Regions from separate parts of the Clostridium neonatale genome, predicted to be linked through region 2. Evidence: predicted binding sites of a transcription regulator. Region 2 holds the regulator's gene; the other holds the start of a gene.
What was found. Region 2 encodes CtsR, which represses protease genes until heat stress. Its sites were predicted from a motif close to AAGGTCAANNAAGGTCAAAT; they were not measured.
Positions count from the first base shown of each region.

Region 1 (11,576 bases), 840 kb from region 2:
GTGTAGATGATAAGTAAAATATTACATAACCATCTACACTTATTTTTTTATTCTTTTATCTTTCTAATAAATAATGTATACTTTTATCATGCATATGCTAATGGTAATTTAATGAAGATATAAGTGTTAAGAAGATATATGTGTTAATATGTAATTTTAATTGTAGTGTAAGATGGGGGAATAAAAATGAACATATCACAAGTTAATGTTAAATTAACTGGACAAGATATTTTAAGTATAATAAATGAATTTGTTAATATCGATGGATTAAATTTAGAAAAGATAATAATTGAGGATGGGATAATTCTTGAAGGAAGTTTTCATAAAGGAATTACTATAAATTTTTCAGCTAAAGCAGAAATAGTAGAATGTGAAAATAATAAAATATTTGTAAGGCTTGCAAAAGTTAAAATCTTAAAACTTGGTGTTTTTAGAATTTTACGAAGTTTTGCATTAAAGCAACTAACAAAGATTTGTGAACAATTTGGAATAACAAATGAAAAAGAAGTCGCTGTAATAGATATAAATAAGGTATTAAAAGATGTTCCTTATGTGAATATTAATATAGATGATATATATATAAAGAAAAATGAAGTTTATGTTGAAGTGAATAATGTTGAGGTATCAATAGCAGGCACATTGATTAAAAAAGTTGAAGATGAAGAAGTCAATGAAGAGGAAAAGTCAGAAGTAGATTTAGAAAGCATTAAAAAAGTTAAAGATAATTATTCTAAGGGAAGAGAAATTTTAAAGAATAAGATGTCTGATAATGGAAAGAAATATAGTGATTACATATTTGTATTGCCGGATGTAGTTACATTAATATATAGGCTTCTTAAGGATAAAAAAGTACCTGTAAGAACTAAAGTTATAATATCAGCAGCAATTGCTTATGTTACAGTTCCAACAGATATGATACCTGATAGAATACCACTAATAGGTAAGATTGATGATGTTGCAGTAGTGTTTTTTGCCTTAAATAGAATAGTTAAAGATGTTCCATTAGAAATTATTGTAGAAAATTGGGAAGGAAATAATGATATACTTCTAGTTCTTACTAGTGGATTAGATTATTTAATTAATTTTACAAAAGCTAAAAATGTAGAGAGCCTTTATAATGTAATATCAGAGTTATCAACATTATAAAATGTGAAAGGAAAATATCATGGGAAAAAAAGTTTATGCAATTCAATATGGATTTGATTTTGATAATAATAAAAAAATAGAAAATGAAATAGTAAATACATGGTCAGAATGCTTAAAGTATGTTAAAGGTGTAAAGGGAGCAAAATATAAAAGTTTTGAAAATTTAGAAGAAGCAAAAGCATACCTAAATGAAGGAAATAGAATGCTTAAGAAATGTGATAATACTTATCCAAAAGACTGTCTTCATATTTATGTAGATGGAAGTTATAATTCAACGAGTAATAAATACTCTTATGGTGTGGTTGTTGTAAGAGATAATGTTGTTGAATATATAGAAAGTGGAAGTGGTAATAGTGATTCAGAAAATAATATAAGACAGATTGCAGGAGAACTTCAAGGGGCATTTAAAGGCTTAGAATATGCAGTTAATAAAAATGAGAAAAAACTTGTATTATTTCATGATTATGAAGGAATAGCTCATCACGCAACAGGAGCATGGCAAAGAAAAGAAGCTTCTTCAGAAAAGTATTATAATGATATGCAAAAGCTTATGAATACAGGGATTGATGTTATTTTTGTAAAAGTAGATAGTCACACGGGGGATTTATTTAATGAATTGGTAGATGAAAAGTGTAAAGAATGCTTAGGAATACCTTCTGATAGAATGGTCGAAAAACATCTTTCTAAAAATAAAATATATGTGAGCGATGTTAAAGTGAAAAATGAAATTTTAGCTATTGCACCTAATGGTAACAAAAATATATGTATAGCTGGTGAAAACAGTAAAATAGACACAGATGAAGATATCATAACAAATGAAGTTTCTGAGCCTGATGAAGAAAAAGAGAAGTTTGAAAATATATTAAATGTATGTAAAGCGGATAAGGAACAAGGAAAAAAGATAATATCGAAACTTTTAACTAAGGAAAAAGAAAGATTTATATTTTATTTGCTAGAAGATAAAATGTAAAAGAATTTAGCATGAATAACTTTTTTAATAATACATAACATACATATATAAAAAATAATTTTAAAGTAGGTGTTGTTATGGGAAGATTTATTAAAGGCATGGCTGCAGGAGTATTAATCGGAGTTGCTGTTGAAATGATGATGTTACCAAATTGTGATAGAAGGACTAGAAAAAGAATGAGAAGAGCAGGAGAAAAGATGAGATCTATGATGGAAGATACATATGATGGAATGCAAAATTTTATAAGATAACTGAATATAGTTTAAGGTAAAAAAGAAGATGAAAAATTGTTTATTAATAAATGATTTCGCATCTTCATTTTATATATAAAATGAAATAAATATATTATAGAATAATAAATTCTATTAATTAGATTATAAAAATATATGATTAAAAATGTATTAGATAATAATTCACAGTAATTATTATGAATAATTAAATAAAAAAAGAAAAAAATTAGTAAAATATATATTTTTTTATGCAGTATTTTATAAATTTATGTTATAATCTAAGTAAAATTATATTAACCAATTAAATAATTTGTTGAATAGAGAAGGATGTATAAATGGAGATACTATCATTAGGGGAAAAGATTAAACGAAAAAGAAAACAAATGAATATGACTTTAAAAGACTTGGCTAAAGATAGGATAACACCCGGACAAATCAGTTTAGTTGAATCTGGACGGTCTAATCCTTCAGTTGATCTTCTTGAATATTTAGCAGATTCACTAAATACTACAGTTGAATATTTAATGGAATCAGAAGAAAGCCAAGCTGAAAAGATTAGTATTTACTATGAGCAAATAGGTGAAGCATGCATTCTACAAGGGGACTATGAAAAAGGACAAAGATACATAGATAATGCTTTATATTATTCTGAAAAGTATAACTTAGAGTATAGAAAAGCTAAAATATTATTTATTACAGCAAAGTCATATATGATAAAAAAAGATTTTCCTATGGCTCAAAAGTTTTTTTTATCATCCAATGTAATATTTGTAAAAAACAATAATTATGAGGAAATAATAAAAACTTTCATTAATCTAGCTAATATAGCATTAGAGTTGCGAGCATATCATTCTGCAAGCAGCTACTTAAAACAAGCGGAAAAAGTATATGTGGATAATGAAGTTATTGATGATTTCTTAATAGGAGAAATTCATTATAACCTGGCAAGAACATATTTTGATGTAGAAGATATGGACAATGCCCTAAAATATTCATATTTAGCTAAAGATAAGTTTGAGCAAATGTATAATGATAAAGAGTATGCAAAAAACTTATTTTATCTTGCAGAAGAATTTAGCAAAAAAGGAGATCTAATTAATTCATTAAAATACTCTAAAAAATCATTAGAAGTATATAGGAAGATAGAACATAATAAAAATATAGTTGAAATTGAAAGAACACTTGGAGAGCTATTTTATGAATTAGATGATTTAAATGAATCATTTAAACATTTCGATATTTCAAAAAATATCGGTTATCAAAGTCGTGTAGGATCAATAAATGATACACTTATAGGAATTTGTAATAATTACCTAAAAGTGAAAAATATTGAAAAGTGTGAAGAAATTTTGACCAATATAGAAGATACTTTAGATGAAAATGATATAGATAGAATTATTCAATGTAATTTGATTAGATATACTATATATAATATTGGAGGACAAGCAGATGAGGCAAAAGAAGTTTTAATAAATACATACTATATAGCTAAAGAAAATGGAAAATTATCTAAGGCAGGAGAATTAGCTATGAGGGTTGGTAAATATTTCATAGATAGAAAAGATGAAGAACAAGCAACATATTATTTAAATGAAGGTATTAAATTATTTAATGAGTCAGAAAAAATAAAAACTAATAAGTAAATGGGTGATATATGTGGAAATACTATCTACTGGTGAAAAAATAAAGAGGGCTAGAATTTTTAAGGGCATTACCTTAAAGGAATTATGCCAAGATAAAATATCTATTGCTAAAATGAGCTGTATAGAAAATGGAAAAGTTAAGGCTGATAAAGAGTTATTACAGTACATTGCAGATAAAATAGAAATAGATGTTGATTATTTATTAGAAGATGTTTATGATCAGCTTTATAACAATCTAATAAGTCTGAGAAAAAATGTATCATGTTATGATGGTTCAGAAGAAAAATTAATAGATAATATAGAGTATGCAATTAAGTATGAATATTTTGATTTAGCATTTGAATTAATGCACATTTTATTTTCTTGTTATGTTGAGGAAAATAAAGTAGAAAAAATTCAGCTTATTGTATCACAATATTATGATTTATTCCAAAGAAATAATACAGAAGAAAACACAATTATATATTTTAAAGATATGGCACAATATCTTTCAAAAAATAAAGAGTATATAGAGGCAATATCTTATTACGGAAAACTTAGAGAAATGTTATTACAAAAGGATAGCTGTGATAAAAGTGAATATTGCTTGATTGGATATAATGAAGCTTTATGTTATCAAAACATACAACAGTTTGAGGAATCATATAAAATATTATCAGATATTATACAGCATGTAGACACGCTATATGATGATGAAAGTAAAGGGATGATTTACCATATATATGCTAATGTATGTATCAAGTTAAAAAAAGAAGAAGTTGATAAATATAAAGAAAAAGCCTATGAATGTCAAAAACATAATCCTATTTCAGTTGCACTATCTAAGGGAAATTATGGAAAGTATTATTTTGAAGTAGGTGAAAGAGAAAAAGCAATACACGAAATAACCGAAGGAATAAAAATATTTCCTAAAGACAATAATGAAAAACATGTAGAGTTTTTAAATTATTGTATAAAAATTTTGATTGACAACAATGAATATCAAATTGCTTATGATATTGCAGAAGAAGCTTTGAATATGGCAATAATTACTGATAATATTAGATTAATAGAAAAGTCATATTATTTAAAAGGAACTATACTTCAAAAAATGGATAGATTAAAAGAAGCTGAAAGATATATGAATTTATCTTTAGATTCTTTATTTAAGTTTGGATCTAGAGAAGAAAGAAAAGACAGATATATAGATATGGCTAAGCTATATTATGAACTTGGTGATACTATTGATTCATTGAAATATTTTAATTTAGCATTTGCAGTGGATAAAAAGCTATAATTATATGTGAAAAGAAGACTATCGAATCTTAATGAAATTTATGGATAATCTTCTTTTATTTATATATTTTTAAGGTGAATTTAATTATTAAATCATAGAAAATAATATATAATTAATATAGTAATATTATTTTATAATGAATAAGGGGGCGTAAAAGTGGATAGTACTTTATCAAAAATTCTTGAATATGGACCTATAGTTTTATTGGTAATTATTTTATTAGCTATAATACTAGCCTTTTGGCGTAAGGTTCCAGCAGATAAGGCAATGGTTATTACAGGTCTTAAAAAGAGGATGTTAACAGGAAAAGGTGGTTTTATAATCCCAATTCTTGAAACATGGTGTACAATTTCATTAGAAAATATATCTATGACAACAGATGTTAAAGAAGCACCATCTCAGCAAGGTATTTTTGTTGATGTAACAGGAACAGCGGTGGTAAAGGTTGAAAATAAAACAGAAAGTGTATATAAAGCAGTTGAACAATTTTGTAATGGAAATGCAAAGAATACCACTGTTGTTATAAGAGCAATGGTAGAGCCAGTTCTTGAAGGCCGCTTAAGAGGGATAGTATCAACAATGACTGTGGAACAAATTAATAATGATCGTTCTGCATTCGAAAAAAAAGTTGAAGAAGATATAAAAAGAGAACTTGGAGAAATGGGTTTGCAATTAATTTCTTATTCTATCTTGCAAATATCAACACAAGGTGGATACTTGGAAAATAGAGCTAGACCACAAGTTGCTCAATCTAAAGCGGACGCAGAAGTTGCAGAAGCAGAAAGAAAAAGAGACACTGATATCAAAACTGCTGAGGCAATAAGAGAAGGTGAAAAGGTTAAACTTTCAGCAGATACTGAAATTGCAGCAGCAGAAAGAGATAAGAGAATAAGGGTTGAACAATTTAGAGCAGAACAAGATAGGGCTAAAGCAGAAGCGGATATTGCGTATAGTTTAAAAGAGATAGAAAAGCAATCAGAAGTAGAAAAAGAAAAAGCATTACTTGCTGAACAAGCAGCAATTAGAGTAGAAAAAGAACTTATAGCTAAAGTAGAAAAACCAGCTGATGCAGAAAAGACAAAAATGGCAATATATGCAGATGCTAAAAAAATTCAAGCAATAAAAGAAGCAGAAGCTGAAGCAGAAAAAATAAGAATAGAAGCAATAGCCAAAGCAGAAGCAAAAAAGATAGAAGCTCAAGCAGAAGCAGAAGCTATAAGGGCTAAGGGACAAGCAGAAGCAGAAGCAATAAAGGCTAAAGGTATTGCAGAAGCAGAAGCTAAAGACAGATTAGCAGATGCTATGTCTAAGTACGGGGAAGCTGCAATAGCAGAGATGCTAATTTCAAGTCTTCCACAAATAATGGAACAAGTAGCTAAACCGATGAGTAATATTGATAAGATAACTGTCATTGATACTGGTGATGGAAAAGGTGGAGCATCTTCAATAGCTAAAACAGTAACGAATGTTGTAGGATCAGGGTTTGAAGTTTTAAAAGATTTAACAGGTCTTGATGTATCAGAAATATTGAAATCATATATAAAATCAAAAGAAAATGGTAAAGTGGATATGGATGAAATCGTAGAAGCTTTAAAAAATAAAGAGGTTAACAAGGAAAATACTTTTGATAAAGAATAAAGTTTAATACAAGTGAAATAAAGCTCTTAAGTTCTGCTGGCTTGCTATAAAAATAAAGCTACGAATTTAAATATCACTGATTGAAGCAAAACTGTTTGTTTTGATGAAAAAGAGGACAAACAATTTTAGAACAATCCATTGATGTAAAAGTTCTAAAGATTCATTTTTGAACGCAAGTAACTGCAGAGCATTAGAGCTTTATTTTTTTGTATTTATTAGGCAGTAATATGTCTAACTTCATTTATATTTAAAAAAATTATAAAAAATCTAAAATACACTTTGACTTTCTTTGACCTTTGTATTATTATATATGTATAGAAATAAAGAAAATATCAAAAATATATTTAAGCAAATATATTAAATTATTTGGGAAAGATATATTTTGAATGCTTTATATTTAAGTATTGAATGTAGTTTATGTAAAAGGGAGGAAAGATTATGAATATTGATAAAATGACATTAAGAGTACAACAAGCATTAAGTGATGCTAATGCTACTGCTGTTAAGTACAATAATGCTCAAATAGATTTAATTCATCTTTTTTCTGCGCTTGTAGAACAAGAAGATGGATTAGTACCTAACATATTTACTAAGATGGGGGTAAATGTGAAGGCATTATCTAGCTCAATAAATAGTGCCTTAGATAGCATGCCAAAGGTCACAGGAGAAGGTCTTGGTAATGTATATATAACAAGAAAAGTTGATGAAGCATTAATTAAAGCAGAAGAAATTTCTAAGAAATTCGAAGATTCATATATAAGTGTTGAACATTTGATGCTTGCTATTATGGATGTTGATAAAAATACAGAAGTTTCAAAAATATTAAAACAATACAATATAACAAAGGATAATTTTTTAAAAGTATTATCAGAAGTACGTGGAAGTCAAAGGGTTGAGACTCAAGATCCAGAAGGAACTTATGATGCACTTGCTAAATATGGTACTAATTTAGTTGAATTAGCTAAAAAGCATAAGTTAGATCCAGTTATAGGCAGAGATGAAGAAATAAGAAGAACCATAAGAATATTATCAAGAAGAACAAAAAATAATCCAGTTCTTATTGGTGAACCAGGTGTTGGTAAAACTGCAATAGTTGAAGGACTTGCAGAAAGAATAGTAAGAGGCGATGTGCCAGAAGGATTACAAGATAAGATTATATTCTCATTGGATATGGGAGCATTAATTGCAGGTGCTAAATATAGAGGTGAATTTGAAGAAAGATTAAAAGCAGTACTTAAAGAAGTATCAAATAGTGAAGGAAGAATTCTATTATTTATAGATGAAATTCACACTATAGTAGGTGCAGGTAAAACTGATGGTGCAATGGATGCAGGTAATTTAATTAAGCCGCTTTTAGCAAGAGGAGAGCTTCATTGTTTAGGTGCTACAACTTTTGATGAATACAGACAATATATTGAAAAGGATAAAGCACTTGAAAGAAGATTCCAACCAGTTATTGTTGATGAACCAAGTGTAGAAGATACAATTGCAATACTTAGAGGATTAAAAGAAAGATTCGAAATTCATCATGGAATAAGAATTCATGATTCAGCAATTGTAGCTGCTGCAAAACTTTCTGATAGATATATTCAAGATAGATTCATGCCAGATAAGGCAATTGATTTAATTGATGAAGCTGGTGCAATGATAAGATCAGAAATAGACTCTCTTCCAACAGAACTTGATGTTGTAAGAAGAAATATCTTCAAATTGGAAATAGAAAAAGAAGCATTGTCTAAAGAAAAAGACGAAGGTTCTATAAAGAGACTAAGTGATGTTGAAAAAGAATTAGCTGAACTTAAAGAAAAAAATGATGAAATGACTGCTAAATATACAAAGGAAAAAGAAAATATTACAGCTATAAAAACTTTAAAGAGCAAATTGGATGAAGCTAGAGGAGAAATAGAAGCAGCTCAAAGGAATTTTGACTATAATAAGGTAGCAGAGATTCAATATAGCATAATTCCAAAACTTGAAGAAGAGATAAAGCAAAAAGAATCAGAGACAAAAGAAAACTATGAAGGCGCTTTATTAAAAGAAGAAGTAACAGAAGAAGAAGTTTCAGCTGTACTTTCTAAGTGGACTGGAATTCCTGTTTCAAGACTACTTGAAGGTGAAAGAGAAAAATTATTAAGACTTGAAGATGATATGAGTCAAAGAGTAATAGGCCAAGGAGAAGCAGTTGAAGCTGTAACTAATGCTATTTTAAGAGCAAGAGCTGGACTTAAAGATGTAAATAGGCCAATTGGTTCATTTATTTTCCTTGGACCAACAGGTGTAGGTAAAACAGAGCTTGCTAAAACTTTAGCTAGAAACTTATTTGATTCTGAAGAAAATATAATACGTATAGATATGTCTGAATATATGGAGAAACACGCAGTGTCAAGATTAGTTGGAGCGCCTCCAGGATATGTTGGATATGATGAAGGTGGTCAGTTAACTGAAGCTGTAAGACGTAATCCATATAGTGTAATACTATTTGATGAAATTGAAAAAGCACATGAAGATGTATTTAATATATTTCTTCAAATTTTAGATGATGGAAGACTTACAGATAATAAAGGTAAGACAGTAGATTTTAAAAATACAATAATTATTATGACATCTAATATTGGAAGTCAATATTTATTGGAGAATAACAATGAAGATGCTGTTCAGCCTGAAATAAAAGATAAGGTAATGAATGAGTTAAAACTAAGATTTAAACCAGAATTTTTAAACAGAGTTGATGATATAATTATGTTTAAACCATTATCTGAATCTGGAATTAAGAAGATTATCGATATCTTCTTAAAAGATGTTTCAAGAAGATTAAAAGAAAAGAATATTGAAATTGAAGTTACAGATGCAGCAAAGACTATAATGGCAAATGAAGGCTATGATGTAGTTTATGGAGCAAGACCTTTAAAGAGATATATTCAAAATACTTTAGAGAATAGACTTGCAAGGATGATAATTAGGGGAGACCTTAATTATGGATCTAAAGTAAGGATTGATGGGGTAGGTGATGAAATCATAATTACACCAGTTCTTATGCCAGTTGAATAATAAAAGTAATTAGGCAGGAAATGTATTGTTTCCTGCTTTTTTATTCTTTAGGAAATTATATTGATGGACAATCTGTGGAGGAGGTACCCCTTGAGGGTATAAACTGTTTTGAAAAATATTGCAATAAACTAATGTCATTTAACCTAAAGAATAAAAAAATAAAATATATGCGCCTGGCCTTTTCTTCGGTAAGCTCAGAAAATCCAGAATGCGCTGAAAAAATCGACGGCTAAAGGATTTTTTTGAATTTAAGTTACTGTATTCTATTGGATTTATATTTTATGGGGGATTATATCATAGTCGCCTTGGCGATTTTTTTATTAAAATTTAAAGATATATTGGAATTTTATATTGACTAAATGAAATTTTAAGCATAAAATAGTTTGCATAGAAACTAACTAGTTTCTATGCAAACTATTTTTGCTAAAATTTATAGGAGATGATAATATGAAAAATTTAATTAAATATACACCAAAAGTAGAAAAGAGGACTTTACTTTTAATAGCAGGAATCGTATGGGGATTTGCTGGCTTTAGAGTATTAACTTTAGGCTTAGGAGACGTAAAAATTAATAATGGTAACTGGATTATTAGCATAGCTTCTGGGAGTATAGTATTTTATATGTTTTTTAAATTTATATTTAGTAAAATGTTTAAAAAGCATACAAGAAGGATTATAAACAGCAGCTTAGAAAAGCATTGTGTATTTTCATTTTTTGATTTTAAAAGCTATTTCATAATGAGTTTTATGATTTTCTTAGGTATTATAGTTAGAAATATAGGAGTATTTAATCCAGTATATGTAGGAGACTTTTATATGGGACTTGGCTTAGCACTATTTATGGCAGGAGTATTATTCTTATTAAGCTCAATAAAATTTACTAATACAAAGTTAAAATATAGTAATTAATTTTTTGGGGAAATTAACAATGTAAAACTAAATCAGCACCAATTAAATATCTAATCATTATTAGAATTTAATTGTTTAATAGTTTTAAGGACGGTTAGAGTACAAGATAGGAAAATTATTAAATAACAGAAGTAAAATTAAGATGAAATATAATAAAATTATTGAAGTAACAGGGGGAAGATTAGATGAGACAAGATTCTTTCGAGGTAGCAATGCTTATAAAGGAAATATATGCAAATACAATGGGCACAGTTAGTAAGAGTTTAAGAGAAAGTGGACTTACAAATCAACAGATCATGGTAATAAAGCTTATTGCTCATAATAAACAGGTTAATATTTCTCAATTGTGTGAAGAAATGTCTCTATCAAAAGGAACAATATCTGGAATAGTTGCAAGACTTGAAAAAGCAGATTATGTTAAAAAGATTAAAGATGAAAAGGACAAAAGAAACACATATGTTGCATTTTCAGATAAAGGATTTGAATTTGCAAAAAACTTTATAGAAGAAATCAATGGAAGTTTTGATAAGGTATTTGAAAATTTTACAGAAGAAGAAGTAAAGCAAGTAAAAGATGCTTTAACAAAATTAAGAAATAAAATAAAGGAGAACAAATAAATTATATGGATGGAAAATTAATTTTTGCAATAATAACAATAACATTAGCGTTAGTGTTTTATACAACAGGAGTATTTGGAGAAAGAAAGGCAAAAACTC
Region 1 is NZ_UICR01000001.1:1,013,868-1,025,443, forward strand. Features, by position in the region: gene CNEONATNEC86_RS04635 (YkvA family protein) at 187-1,146, shown strand; gene CNEONATNEC86_RS04640 (ribonuclease H1 domain-containing protein) at 1,166-2,116, shown strand; gene CNEONATNEC86_RS04645 (YtxH domain-containing protein) at 2,194-2,367, shown strand; gene CNEONATNEC86_RS04650 (helix-turn-helix domain-containing protein) at 2,682-3,989, shown strand; gene CNEONATNEC86_RS04655 (helix-turn-helix transcriptional regulator) at 4,003-5,265, shown strand; gene CNEONATNEC86_RS04660 (flotillin family protein) at 5,422-6,903, shown strand; gene clpB (ATP-dependent chaperone ClpB) at 7,342-9,951, shown strand; gene CNEONATNEC86_RS04670 (hypothetical protein) at 10,399-10,860, shown strand; gene CNEONATNEC86_RS04675 (MarR family winged helix-turn-helix transcriptional regulator) at 11,046-11,477, shown strand; gene CNEONATNEC86_RS04680 (HsmA family protein) at 11,483-11,576, shown strand, end outside.
Region 1: a site for CtsR is predicted at 7,181-7,200, ahead of clpB (ATP-dependent chaperone ClpB). Genes of this name have one in related genera too.

Region 2 (11,576 bases):
TGACTGCAAAACATTATCTAAACTATTTTCTTGCATCACCCATATATTTTCATTAATATTATTAAGTATTCTATCTGCTCTATTTTTTATTTGAGTATCGCTCTCTTCTCCTGATGCATAAACAACTTTTAACCCCTTTTTAGCTACTTCATTTGAAATTTCAAGTAATAGTGTAGATTTCCCTGCACCAGGTCTTGCAGTTATTATGGTTATAGAATCTTTTACTATTCCTCCACCCATAACTCTATCAAATTCATTTATTCCAGTTATAATTCTATCTTCTTTACTTGATATAATATCATTTAGTTTTCTTATTTGACTCCCAGAATTTATTTTTGCACTTACATTTTTCTTAATATCTACGATTTCTTCTTGCAAGGTATTCCAACTATTGCAAGTTGGACATTTCCCTAACCATTTTATACTTTCAAATCCACAATTAGAACATCTATACAGCATTTTCTTTTTCATACTTTTCTCCTTTTTATATAAACTCTCACAAATTTATCTCTTCAGAAATAATTTATATTTATTAATATAAAAATCTTATCATAATAAAATCATTTTATACACATTTCATTTATCAATATTCTATGTATATATTGCCTAATTGTTGCAAATACTATAAAAAATTATTTATAGGAGTGATATATATGATAAATATAGATTATCTTAAAAATATTCCTGGCCCTAAAAAAAGTACCCTTCATGAAACATCAAAGCAAAATCTAAGTAATATATCATTTAACTCATGTTCTGAAAATGAATGTAATAATCTATTATTAAATTCAAATCTAGAGCAATTTAACACAATTAAGTAATAATAAATTCACTTATATAATAATTATTAATAATAACATTGATATAAAAATAGAATTGTACTATAATTGAAATTAACAAATAATAATTATTATTTAGGAGGTGATTATATGATTAAAGTATATAGCACAAATTCATGTCCATGGTGTGTTAAAGCAAAAAATTATTTAAAATCTCAAAATATTGATTTTGAAGATCTTAATGTACAAGAAGATATGGTAGCGAGAGAAGAAATGATAAATAAATCACATCAAATGAGCGTACCTGTTTTGGATATTAACGGAAAAATAATTATAGGCTTTGATAAACCAGCTATTTTAGAAGCAATAAATAATATCCAATAAATATTATTTATTTAGTTAGAGCAATAGATATTCTTAGTATTTATCTATTGCTCTATTTTATATTATTTATTTAATTCCTTATCTATTAATTTTTTATCAAAACCAACAATCACAGAATCATTTATTTGTATTACTGGAACAGTCCTTTGTCCAGACACTCTAAACACTTCTTCTCTATCTTCATGCTTATCAGCTACATTTATCTCTGAATAATTTACACCCTTGGTATTAAAATATTTTTTCGCCTTAATGCAATCTGGGCACCATGAAGTTGAATAAATTTTTATCATCTATTATTTCTCCTTATCTACTATATATTTTTCTGCACTTAAAAGTGCAATAGTTCCATCAGCTACAGCTGTAGTTATTTGCCTAAACTCTTTTTCTCTTACATCTCCTGCTGCATAAACTCCTTTTATATTTGTTTGCATATTTTCATCTGTAATCACATATCCGTATTCATTTAAATTTATATATTTTTTTATTAAATCTGTCTTTGGTTCTGTCCCTATGTATGCAAATACAGCATCCATAGCAATGTTTGTAATTTGATTTGTCTTAGTATTTTTAAGTTCAATTCCTTCTAATTTGCCATCACCTTGAAGTCCTATAATGTCTTCATTTAACATAACTTCTATCTTTGGGTGATTAAATATAGCTTCTATTTTTGTTTTTTCCCCTTTAAAATAATCATGTCTCCTAATTAAATATACTTTTTCTGCAAATCGAGTTAAAAATATTGCTTCTTCTAAAGCTGAGTTTCCACCACCTACAACTGCTATCTTTTTACCTTCATATAAAGCACCATCACAAACAGCACAGTAATGTACTCCATTGCCTGAAAACTTACTTTCTTGTGGAATAGGAAGTTTTTTAGGCGATGCTCCAGTTGCAATTATTATAGCTTTAGGCTTATATATAAATGACTCCGTTTCAACTATTTTTTCATCATCTGAAAGGATTATATCTTCTATTAAATCAAACTCATCAATGATAGCTCCACTTTCTTCAGCTTGAGATTGTAATATGTCAGATAATTCACTTCCCTGTATGCTTTTAAACCCAGGATAATTTTCTATTGTGTAACTATTTCTAACCTGCCCTCCTAAAACTTTATCCTCTAACAACAATGTATTCAATTTGGCCCTTCCAGCATATATAGCTGCAGTAAGTCCTGCTGGGCCTCCTCCGATTATTATCAAATCTAATTCTTTTATTTCTTTATCCATATATCTCTCCTAATTTCTATATTTTATATTTTAATTTTATCACTATTTATCAATATGTGTATATATAATTATTTAATTATTATTATTTAATTATTATTATCATTTATTAATATTAATTAAAATCTATTTTCAAATAATAAAAGGTGATTAGATATATAAAATACTCTAACCACTTTTTATTGTATTATAATTTGCTAAATACAAGTTTATCTTCTAAATGATTAACTTTTAATTTATCACCTATTTTTATGTTTCCTTGTAATATTTCTTCACTCAATCTATCTTCAACTTCTTTAATTATAAGTCGTCTTAATGGACGTGCACCATAGTTAATATCTATGCCTTTATTTAATAAGAATTTCTTGCTATCAGCTTCAAAATCCAAGTAAATATTTCTCTTGCCTAATCTGTTTTTAATAGAGGCAAGCATCAAATCCATAATCTTATCTAAATCATCATCATTTAACTTATGAAATACTATTGTATCATCAATTCTATTTAAAAATTCTGGTTTAAATTTTTGTTTTAATTCCTCCAAAATATTTTCTTTCATCTTTTCATATTCTGAATTTTCACTGATAGAATTATTAAATCCTATCACTTTTTGTTTTTTAATACTATGGGCACCTACGTTTGAAGTCATAATTATTATTGTATTTTTAAAATCTACAACTTTTCCTTTTGAATCAGTTAGTCTTCCATCATCCATTATTTGAAGCAATATATTAAATATATCAGAATGTGCTTTTTCAATTTCATCTAATAAAACTATAGAGTAAGGATTCCTTCTTACTGCTTCAGTCAATTGACCACCTTCTTCATATCCAACATATCCCGGAGGAGACCCTATCAATCTAGAGACTGCATGACTTTCCATATATTCTGACATATCAATTCTTATAATATTATTTTCATCTCCAAACATTACTTCTGCTAATGCTTTTGATAATTCAGTTTTACCAACTCCTGTTGGACCTAAGAAAATGAAACTACCTATAGGTTTATTAGGGTCTTTTATTCCTACCCTTGCTCTTCTAACAGCTCTAGCTATAGATTTAACAGCTTCATCTTGACCAATAACCCTTTTGTGTAGTATTTCCTCTAATTTTAATAGTCTTTCACTTTCATTTTCTGATAATTTTTCAACCGGTATCTTAGTCCATGAGGAAACAACACTGGCTATATGTTCTGGCGTAACTACTAATACTTGAGATGAATTTTTACTATTCCACTCCTGTTTCATATTCTCTAATTTTTCTATAACTCTCTTTTCTTTATCTCTTAAGTCTGCAGCCTTTTCGAAATTTTGAATAACTACAGCTTCTTCCTTTTCTTTAGTTATACATTCAATTTCTTTTTCAATCTCTTTTAATTCTGGTGGTGCTATTAAATTTTGAATTCTAACTTTAGATGAACCTTCATCAATTAAATCAATAGCTTTATCTGGCATAAATCTATCATTAATATATCTATCAGCTAGATTAACAGCAGCCTCTAAAGCATCATCAGTGATTCTAACATTATGATGCTCCTCATATTTTTCTCTTAATCCAAACAAAATCTCTAAAGTCTCTTCTTTAGATGGTTCTTTTACATTTACTGGTTGAAATCTTCTTTCTAATGCCGAATCTTTTTCAATATATTTTCTATATTCTTCTATTGTAGTAGCTCCGATACATTGGATTTCACCTCGTGCTAATGATGGCTTTAATATATTAGAAGCATCTATAGCCCCTTCAGCTCCACCGGCTCCTATTATTGTATGAATTTCATCAATAAATACAATGATATTCTTATTTTTTATTATTTCTTCCATCGTTCTCTTTAATCGTTCTTCAAATTCACCTCTATATTTCGCTCCGGCTATCATAGATGTTAAATCTAATGCAACAACCCTCTTTTCTCGGAGCACTTCTGGAATATCTCCTCTAACTATTTTTTGTGCAAGGCCTTCAACAACAGCAGTTTTTCCTACTCCTGGTTCTCCAATCAAGCATGGATTATTTTTTATCCTTCTGCATAATATCTCCAATAATCTTTGATTTTCATTTTCTCTTCCTATAACTGGATCTAACATACCTTCTCGCGCTAACTCAGTGAGATCTCTGCCATACTTATCAAGCATAGGGGTTTTTTCTTTCTTACTTCTTTCTGCCTCTCTATCTATCTTTTTATCATCATACTTTCCTGATAAAAATAATACTAGGTCATCTCTAATTCCCACAAAGTTTAATTGCAATATTTTTAAAATGGTATACGCCATACCCTCTTCTTGATTTATTATTGCTAATAAAATATGTTCTGGAGAAACATATTTATGATTTAGTTTTTTAGCTTCAATCACACCTTCCTCTAGAAGCCTTTTTACTCTTGGTGTTCTTGAAATATACTCTAACTTAATATCTCCAAATCCTATATATTTTTGAATCATTCTTTTTACATTATCTAAATAGATACCATATTTTTTTAATAGTTCACTTGAATATCCATTTTCTTTTATGATCCCAATCAAAACATGCTCTGTCCCCACATATCCATGTTTAAAATTTTCCGATTCTTTTTCTGCTTCTAAAAAAACAATCTGTGCTCTATCTGTTAATTTGCTATCTTCCATCTTATTGCTCCTCTCATTATAAAATATCTAAATCAATATTCTCTTTACAAGGTTAGCTCTCTCATAATTTATTTCTCTTATATTTAATGGTCTTCCTATATAATTCTCTATTGAACTATTTTTAATCATAACTAACAACTGATTAATCTTACCATTTTCTATATTTAATAAATTAAGTTCTACTCCTAATCGAATATCAGATAATAGTTCTATTGCCTCTTTCTCGTCTAAAAGGACTGCTGATTCAAGTATTGCATATGCTCTGTATACTTTATTTTCTACTTCATATTTATTTTTACTTAGCAATACCTCCTTAGCCCTTTTTTCCTCAGAAATTACATTTAAAACTACTCCTTTTAATGTTCCTATTATTTCATGTTCCTTTATTCCTAATGATGATTTATTGGATATCCTATATATATTTCCATATTTCTCAGAATCGTAATTGTATATACTTTTTATGCTCATTCCTAACCTATCAAATGTCTTGGATATCTTATCAATTTCATTATTCATAGTTAATGCCGGCAAATGAATATCTATAGATGCTTCAAGTCCTGTTCCAATATTTTTAGGAGATTCCATTAGATATCCTAAATTTTCATTAAATGCATATTCTAATTTTGATTCTATATTATCATCAATTATATTAGCACTATTAAATGCTTCTTCTAAATTCAATCCTGCTGTTATGCACTGTATTTTTATATGTTCTCCTTCATTTATCATAATGCTTATAGTTTCATTTTTGTTTACTATGAATGCACCTTTTTCTGAATTGTCTAATAAATTTTTATTAATTAAATGTTTTTCTATACAGTCCTCATAATCTTTTTTATCATTCTCCCATAACTTATATAAAGTCATATCTTCAGAATATATTGTATCATTTAATACTTCATATATTAATTCGGCATTTTCTCTTGCCTTCATATAATCTAATTTATTGGGAAAAGGGACTAACTTTAGATTCCTCGCTAATTGAATTTTAGTGCTTAATACAATATCTTCATTATTAGCCAAATTATGAATCCAGTTTCTCATTATACTCTTCCCCCTCCACATCTATCATTCTTGATATACTATCATCTATTATACTTTTCTCTATTTCTGAAATACTATCTCTAATTACTGCAGCCTTCTCATAGTCTTCTTCTAATATTAGCTTCTGTAAACTTTCTTTCAAATCTTTTAGCTTTTTCTTTTGTGATAATTCAATCTTATTCCTTTTTGGTATCTTTCCTGCATACTTAACAAAATTAGTTGCTGTCTTCACTAATGGTTCATTTGATTTTGAGAATTCTTCATAGCACTCAGAACATCCTAACTTTCCAGTCTTTTTAAATTCGTCATAATGCATGCCACAATTAGGACATACTAATTCTTTCTTTTCTGAAACATTATTAAAATTTGATATTAACCCTGTTAATATTCCTTGAAATGGAAAATCAATTTCTTTACTAATAGAATTTAACATTGGAATATCAGCTATATCTCTAGCACAATTTTCACATAGCCATATTTCTTGCTTTTGACCGTTTAATATTTTAACTAAATTTATTCTAGCTTCATTTTTTTTGCATTTTTCACACAACATAATATATCCCACCTTTTAAGATAAAATTACCATAATCATTGCTTTTAAAATATCTGCTCTCACTTTGTTTTTATTTTCTACTGAAATCAAGCTTCTATCATTTATTGCAATTTTCATTAGTTCATATTGCTTTTCCTCAATAATATCTGATTCAAGTAAGTTCTCTAATAAAGCATTAGCATTATGATAAGTAATTGTATCTCCAATACTTTGACTTATTAGTTGTCCTCTGATATTAGAACGACCATGACTAAGTTGTTTAATGACTATATGTCCACCACCACCTCTTTTACTCTCAATTAAATAACCTCTTTCGTAAGTAAATCTAGTTGTTAGTACATAATTTATTTGAGATGGAGCACATCTAAATTGATCTGCTAATTCATTTCTTTGTATAAAAACTATATTATCGTCATTATTGTTAAACATCTCTTTTATAAAATCTTCTATTATATCTGACAGTCTTGCCATAATATCACCTGCTTAAACCTTATTTATCATTTTTGTTTTTGACTTACTTTGACTTTATAATATTATACTATTTTTTTATATATTTTCAAACCTAATTATTTATGACTAAATCTTATTTATAAATTTTACTGATTAATTTTAATATTATTTGCTAATACTATAATATTGAATACTGATTTTATGGAGGATATATATGCAGATTATTTGGTATGGACATTCTTGCTTTTTAATTAAAGCCTCATCAGGAAAAAGAATTTTATTAGATCCATTTAAAATTGATATAAATAGTAATGCTAGTTTTCCCAAATGTGATTTAATAACATTGAGTCATACTCATTTTAATCATTCATATATTAATAAGAATAATACAGATACAAAAATAATCAATACTGAAGGTTACTTTGACATGAATTTTGCAAAAACATATGGTATTAATGCATATCATGATAAACTATTAGGACTTAAAAGAGGAAAAAACATTATCTTTATACTAAAAATTGATAACTATACATTCTGTCATCTAGGAGATTTAGGGCACATTCCTGATGATACTATTTTAGATAAATTACAAGGAATTGATATATTATTTATACCTATAGGAGGAAAATTCACTTTAGATGGTTATGAAGCTTCAAAACTTTGTGAATTAATTTTACCTAAATATATAATTCCTATGCAATATAGAACTCTAGATAGTTCCATTCCACTAGATGATTTAGAGAAATTTATATTCTCTAATAAATATATCAATAAAATTAATTCATCAAGCTTAGATACTAATATTTTAACTTCTAAACATCAGTCTAATATTATTTTGATGAATATATGTAAATTAAATTAATTATTAAAGTTATATTTATATTGTTAAGTATTTATCATTAATAATTAAAATAAGGACATCACTAAAAGTGATGTCCTTATTTTAATTAAGTACCTTATTACAGTCATCATGACAATAAAACATAAAGTCATGTTTTCTACGTTAAGGCAATTCCATGTAATATTATTCTTGGCAAGGAGCTCCTACTGGACAAACATTAGCACAGTTTCCACAATCTATGCAAGTATCTGCATCAATAACAAATTGAGTATCTCCTTGGCTTATAGCATTTACTGGACATTCAGCTGCACATGCTCCGCAGCTAACACATGAATCATTAATAACAAATGCCATATTAAACACCTCCTAATAAATTGTTGTAATTAACCAATTACATTTTATCACGTATTGTCTTGTTTTAAAAGTATTTTATTTACAATAAAGGTGTTAATTTATTTTCACATCTTATATAACTATATATGCTAAATCTTCTATGGTATTAATAATTTTTTCTTCATTTAAATATATTGAATCATATATTACAACTATTTCTTTTTTTTGCAAAGATACTTGACTCGCAATTATTCCTGAATTATTTGCTATAGCATTTTGAATTAACTTTACATCTTTTTCAGATTCCATATTTAAAATCTTAATAATAGATTTCACAAAATATCCTCCTATTTTTCACTAAAAAGATCTTTTATTAATTTTTTATCTTCTTCTGACTCTATCTCTAACTTTATATTTGATTCATCTACAGTATCCTCATATTCTCCGGAAATAAGTTCTATATCTGATATACCGTATTCTTCAATAACTTCTTCATCGCCTTTTTTTAATTTAACTTTAACTATTTCTTTTACTATTGAGTTTCCAGTAACTTCACCATTTCCATATGGTGTTTTAACTATAGCCCCTACTTTAGGTAATCTTTTTCTTATATCCTCATATGTACTTTGCTCATAATTTAAGCAACACATAAGTCTGCCACAAATACCTGAAATCTTAGTCGGATTAAGTGAAAGATTTTGTTCCTTGGCCATCTTTATTGATACTGATGCAAAATCCCCTAAGAAACTAGAGCAACACATTGGTCTACCACATGGTCCAAGTCCGCCTATCATTTTAGCTTCATCCCTTACTCCAATTTGTCTTAATTCTATTCTTGTCTTGAATATAGTTGCTAAATCTTTAACTAAATCTCTAAAATCAACTCGCCCATCAGCTGTAAAATAAAATATTACTTTATGGTTATCAAATGTATATTCAACATCTATCAACTTCATATTAAGTTCATGCTCTTCTATTTTCTTTAAACAAATACTTAATGCTTCTTCTTCTTTTTCCTTATTTTCTTTATGTTTTAATATATCTTTTTCATCTGCAATTCTTATTACACTTTTTAATGGAGAAATTATATCTTCTTCTGATACTTCTCTTATTCCTATTACACATTCTCCAAATTCAACACCTCGTGCAGTTTCTACAATTACATAGTCTCCTTTTATTATGTTAAATTTTTCAGGACTAAAATAATATATTTTTCCAGCCTTCTTGAATCTTACTCCTATAACCTTTATCATTAATTATACCTCCGCAAATCCCATAAGCAGCACACTTATAGTCATCGAATAGTTTGAATTACTATTAAAATTTATTCTTGCCTCTTTTATGTATTCTAACATATTACTTAATTTTTTATAAGATATCTTTCTTGATATTAATTCTAATTTTTCTACCTTATCAATATTAATGATTCTTTCGATTTTATTTAATTCTTTTAAAACTAATAAATCCCTAATATACAGAAGCAATATATCTAATAAATCATCTTTCTCATCTTTCAAGTTATTAAATGCTTCTTGATATTTAATAACTATTTTTTTATTTCTAGCCAATATATCATCAAATAATTCTATGCATAAATCTCTTAATTGTTTTAATTTTTCATCTTTTATAAATCTATCTACTTTGCCTGGAATACCTGTACTATAGGCTATCGCTGATTGTCTTTCTTCTAAATTCAAGCTTTTATAGTTTTCATCTATATACTCTAAAATTTCATCTTTTGATAATGGCGTTAGTTTATATATTTGGCATCGTGATTGTACAGTTTCTAAAATTTGCTCTAATGAATCACTTAACAAAATTAGAAATACACCATCTGGTGGCTCTTCTATAGTTTTTAATAATGCATTCTGAGCTTGTGCAGTCATTTTATCGCACTTATACATTATAATAACCTTTCTATTGCCCTCATAAGGTTTTTTATTTACTTCTTCAATTACTTTTCTAACATCATCTACACCAAATGTATTGGAAGAAGGATAATATTTTACAATATCAACGCTATTAATGAAATCTAATCCCTTTAGTATTTTACTAGCTAAATATTGAGCTATTATACTTTTTCCAATTCCATCATTGCCTATAATTAAATTTGCATGAGAAAATGAACCATTTATATTTCTTTTATTTATTGCACCTTTAATCATTTGATGCCCAATTATTTTTCTCAATGCCTATCTCTCCTAATATTATATTTTTATAAATTGATCTACATCTAATACAAATAGTGTAGCTCCTCCTACATTAATTTTTACTGGATACTGATGCATGTAACCCGCTTCACTTCCATTTAAAGTCGTAGGAGCAACTAAAAGCTCTTTTCTTTTCTTACAAATCCTTTTTATGATCTCAATTACATCATTAACCTGATTTTCTTCAACACCTGTCATCAATGTTGTATTACCCGATTTAAGAAACCCTCCAGTAGTTGCTAATTTAGTTACTCTATAATTTTCATCTGTTAGCGCTTCAATAACGTCTGATGCATCCTCATCTTGAACAATAGAAATTATTAATTTCATTCTACATCCCCAACCTCTCAAATATATTATTATATTTATTTTACCACAAATAGATAATTTTTATATATTTAAGCTAATTTTTGTATCTAACTTAGATATTATTATATCTTTTATTTCAGCCGCTATCTGTTCTTTACTTTTCTCTGCATTTATTTTAATCATTCTATCTTTATTATTAGAATATATAATTTCATATCCTTCTCTAACTTTTTCATGAAAGTCTATCTTCTCTAAATCTAGTCTATTAATTTCTCTATTATCGTTATTATTTATTCTTTGTAATCCTATTTTAGGATCTATATCAAATAATATAGATATATCAGGCATATATCCCTCAATAGCAAATTCATTTATGCTCATAATCGCATCTATTCCTAAACCTCTAGCATAACCCTGATATGCTAGTGATGAATCAACAAATCTATCGCAAAGTACTACAACTCCATCTTCCAATGCAGGTATGACCTTTTCTACTAGGTGTTGTCTCCTGGCTGCAGCATATAATAATGCTTCTGTTCTTCCATCCATAGCAGTATTATTCCTATCTAATATGACTTGTCTTATATCCTCAGCAATCTTTATCCCACCTGGTTCTCTTGTTTTTATACACTTTATTTTATTCTCAACAAACCAATCATATATTGAATTTATAGCAGTACTTTTGCCTGATCCATCTCCACCTTCAAATACTATAAATAAACCTTTTTTCATAAGCAACCTCACTGAATTATATTTTTATCAAACAATATTCTTTTTATCATTTTTAAATAGTAATCATATGTTTGTTCCTTTACATGACTATTAACAAT
Region 2 is NZ_UICR01000001.1:176,064-187,639, reverse strand. Features, by position in the region: gene radA (DNA repair protein RadA) at 1-471, opposite strand, end outside; gene CNEONATNEC86_RS00910 (hypothetical protein) at 654-821, shown strand; gene CNEONATNEC86_RS00905 (glutaredoxin family protein) at 930-1,163, shown strand; gene CNEONATNEC86_RS00900 (glutaredoxin family protein) at 1,226-1,453, opposite strand; gene trxB (thioredoxin-disulfide reductase) at 1,457-2,392, opposite strand; gene CNEONATNEC86_RS00890 (ATP-dependent Clp protease ATP-binding subunit) at 2,577-5,006, opposite strand; gene CNEONATNEC86_RS00885 (protein arginine kinase) at 5,034-6,050, opposite strand; gene CNEONATNEC86_RS00880 (UvrB/UvrC motif-containing protein) at 6,031-6,603, opposite strand; gene CNEONATNEC86_RS00875 (CtsR family transcriptional regulator) at 6,619-7,074, opposite strand; gene CNEONATNEC86_RS00870 (MBL fold metallo-hydrolase) at 7,268-7,915, shown strand; gene CNEONATNEC86_RS00865 (DUF362 domain-containing protein) at 8,078-8,248, opposite strand; gene CNEONATNEC86_RS00860 (heavy-metal-associated domain-containing protein) at 8,360-8,563, opposite strand; gene CNEONATNEC86_RS00855 (PSP1 domain-containing protein) at 8,575-9,480, opposite strand; gene CNEONATNEC86_RS00850 (DNA polymerase III subunit delta') at 9,484-10,416, opposite strand; gene CNEONATNEC86_RS00845 (cyclic-di-AMP receptor) at 10,435-10,767, opposite strand; gene tmk (dTMP kinase) at 10,828-11,478, opposite strand; gene CNEONATNEC86_RS00835 (sigma factor G inhibitor Gin) at 11,487-11,576, opposite strand, start outside.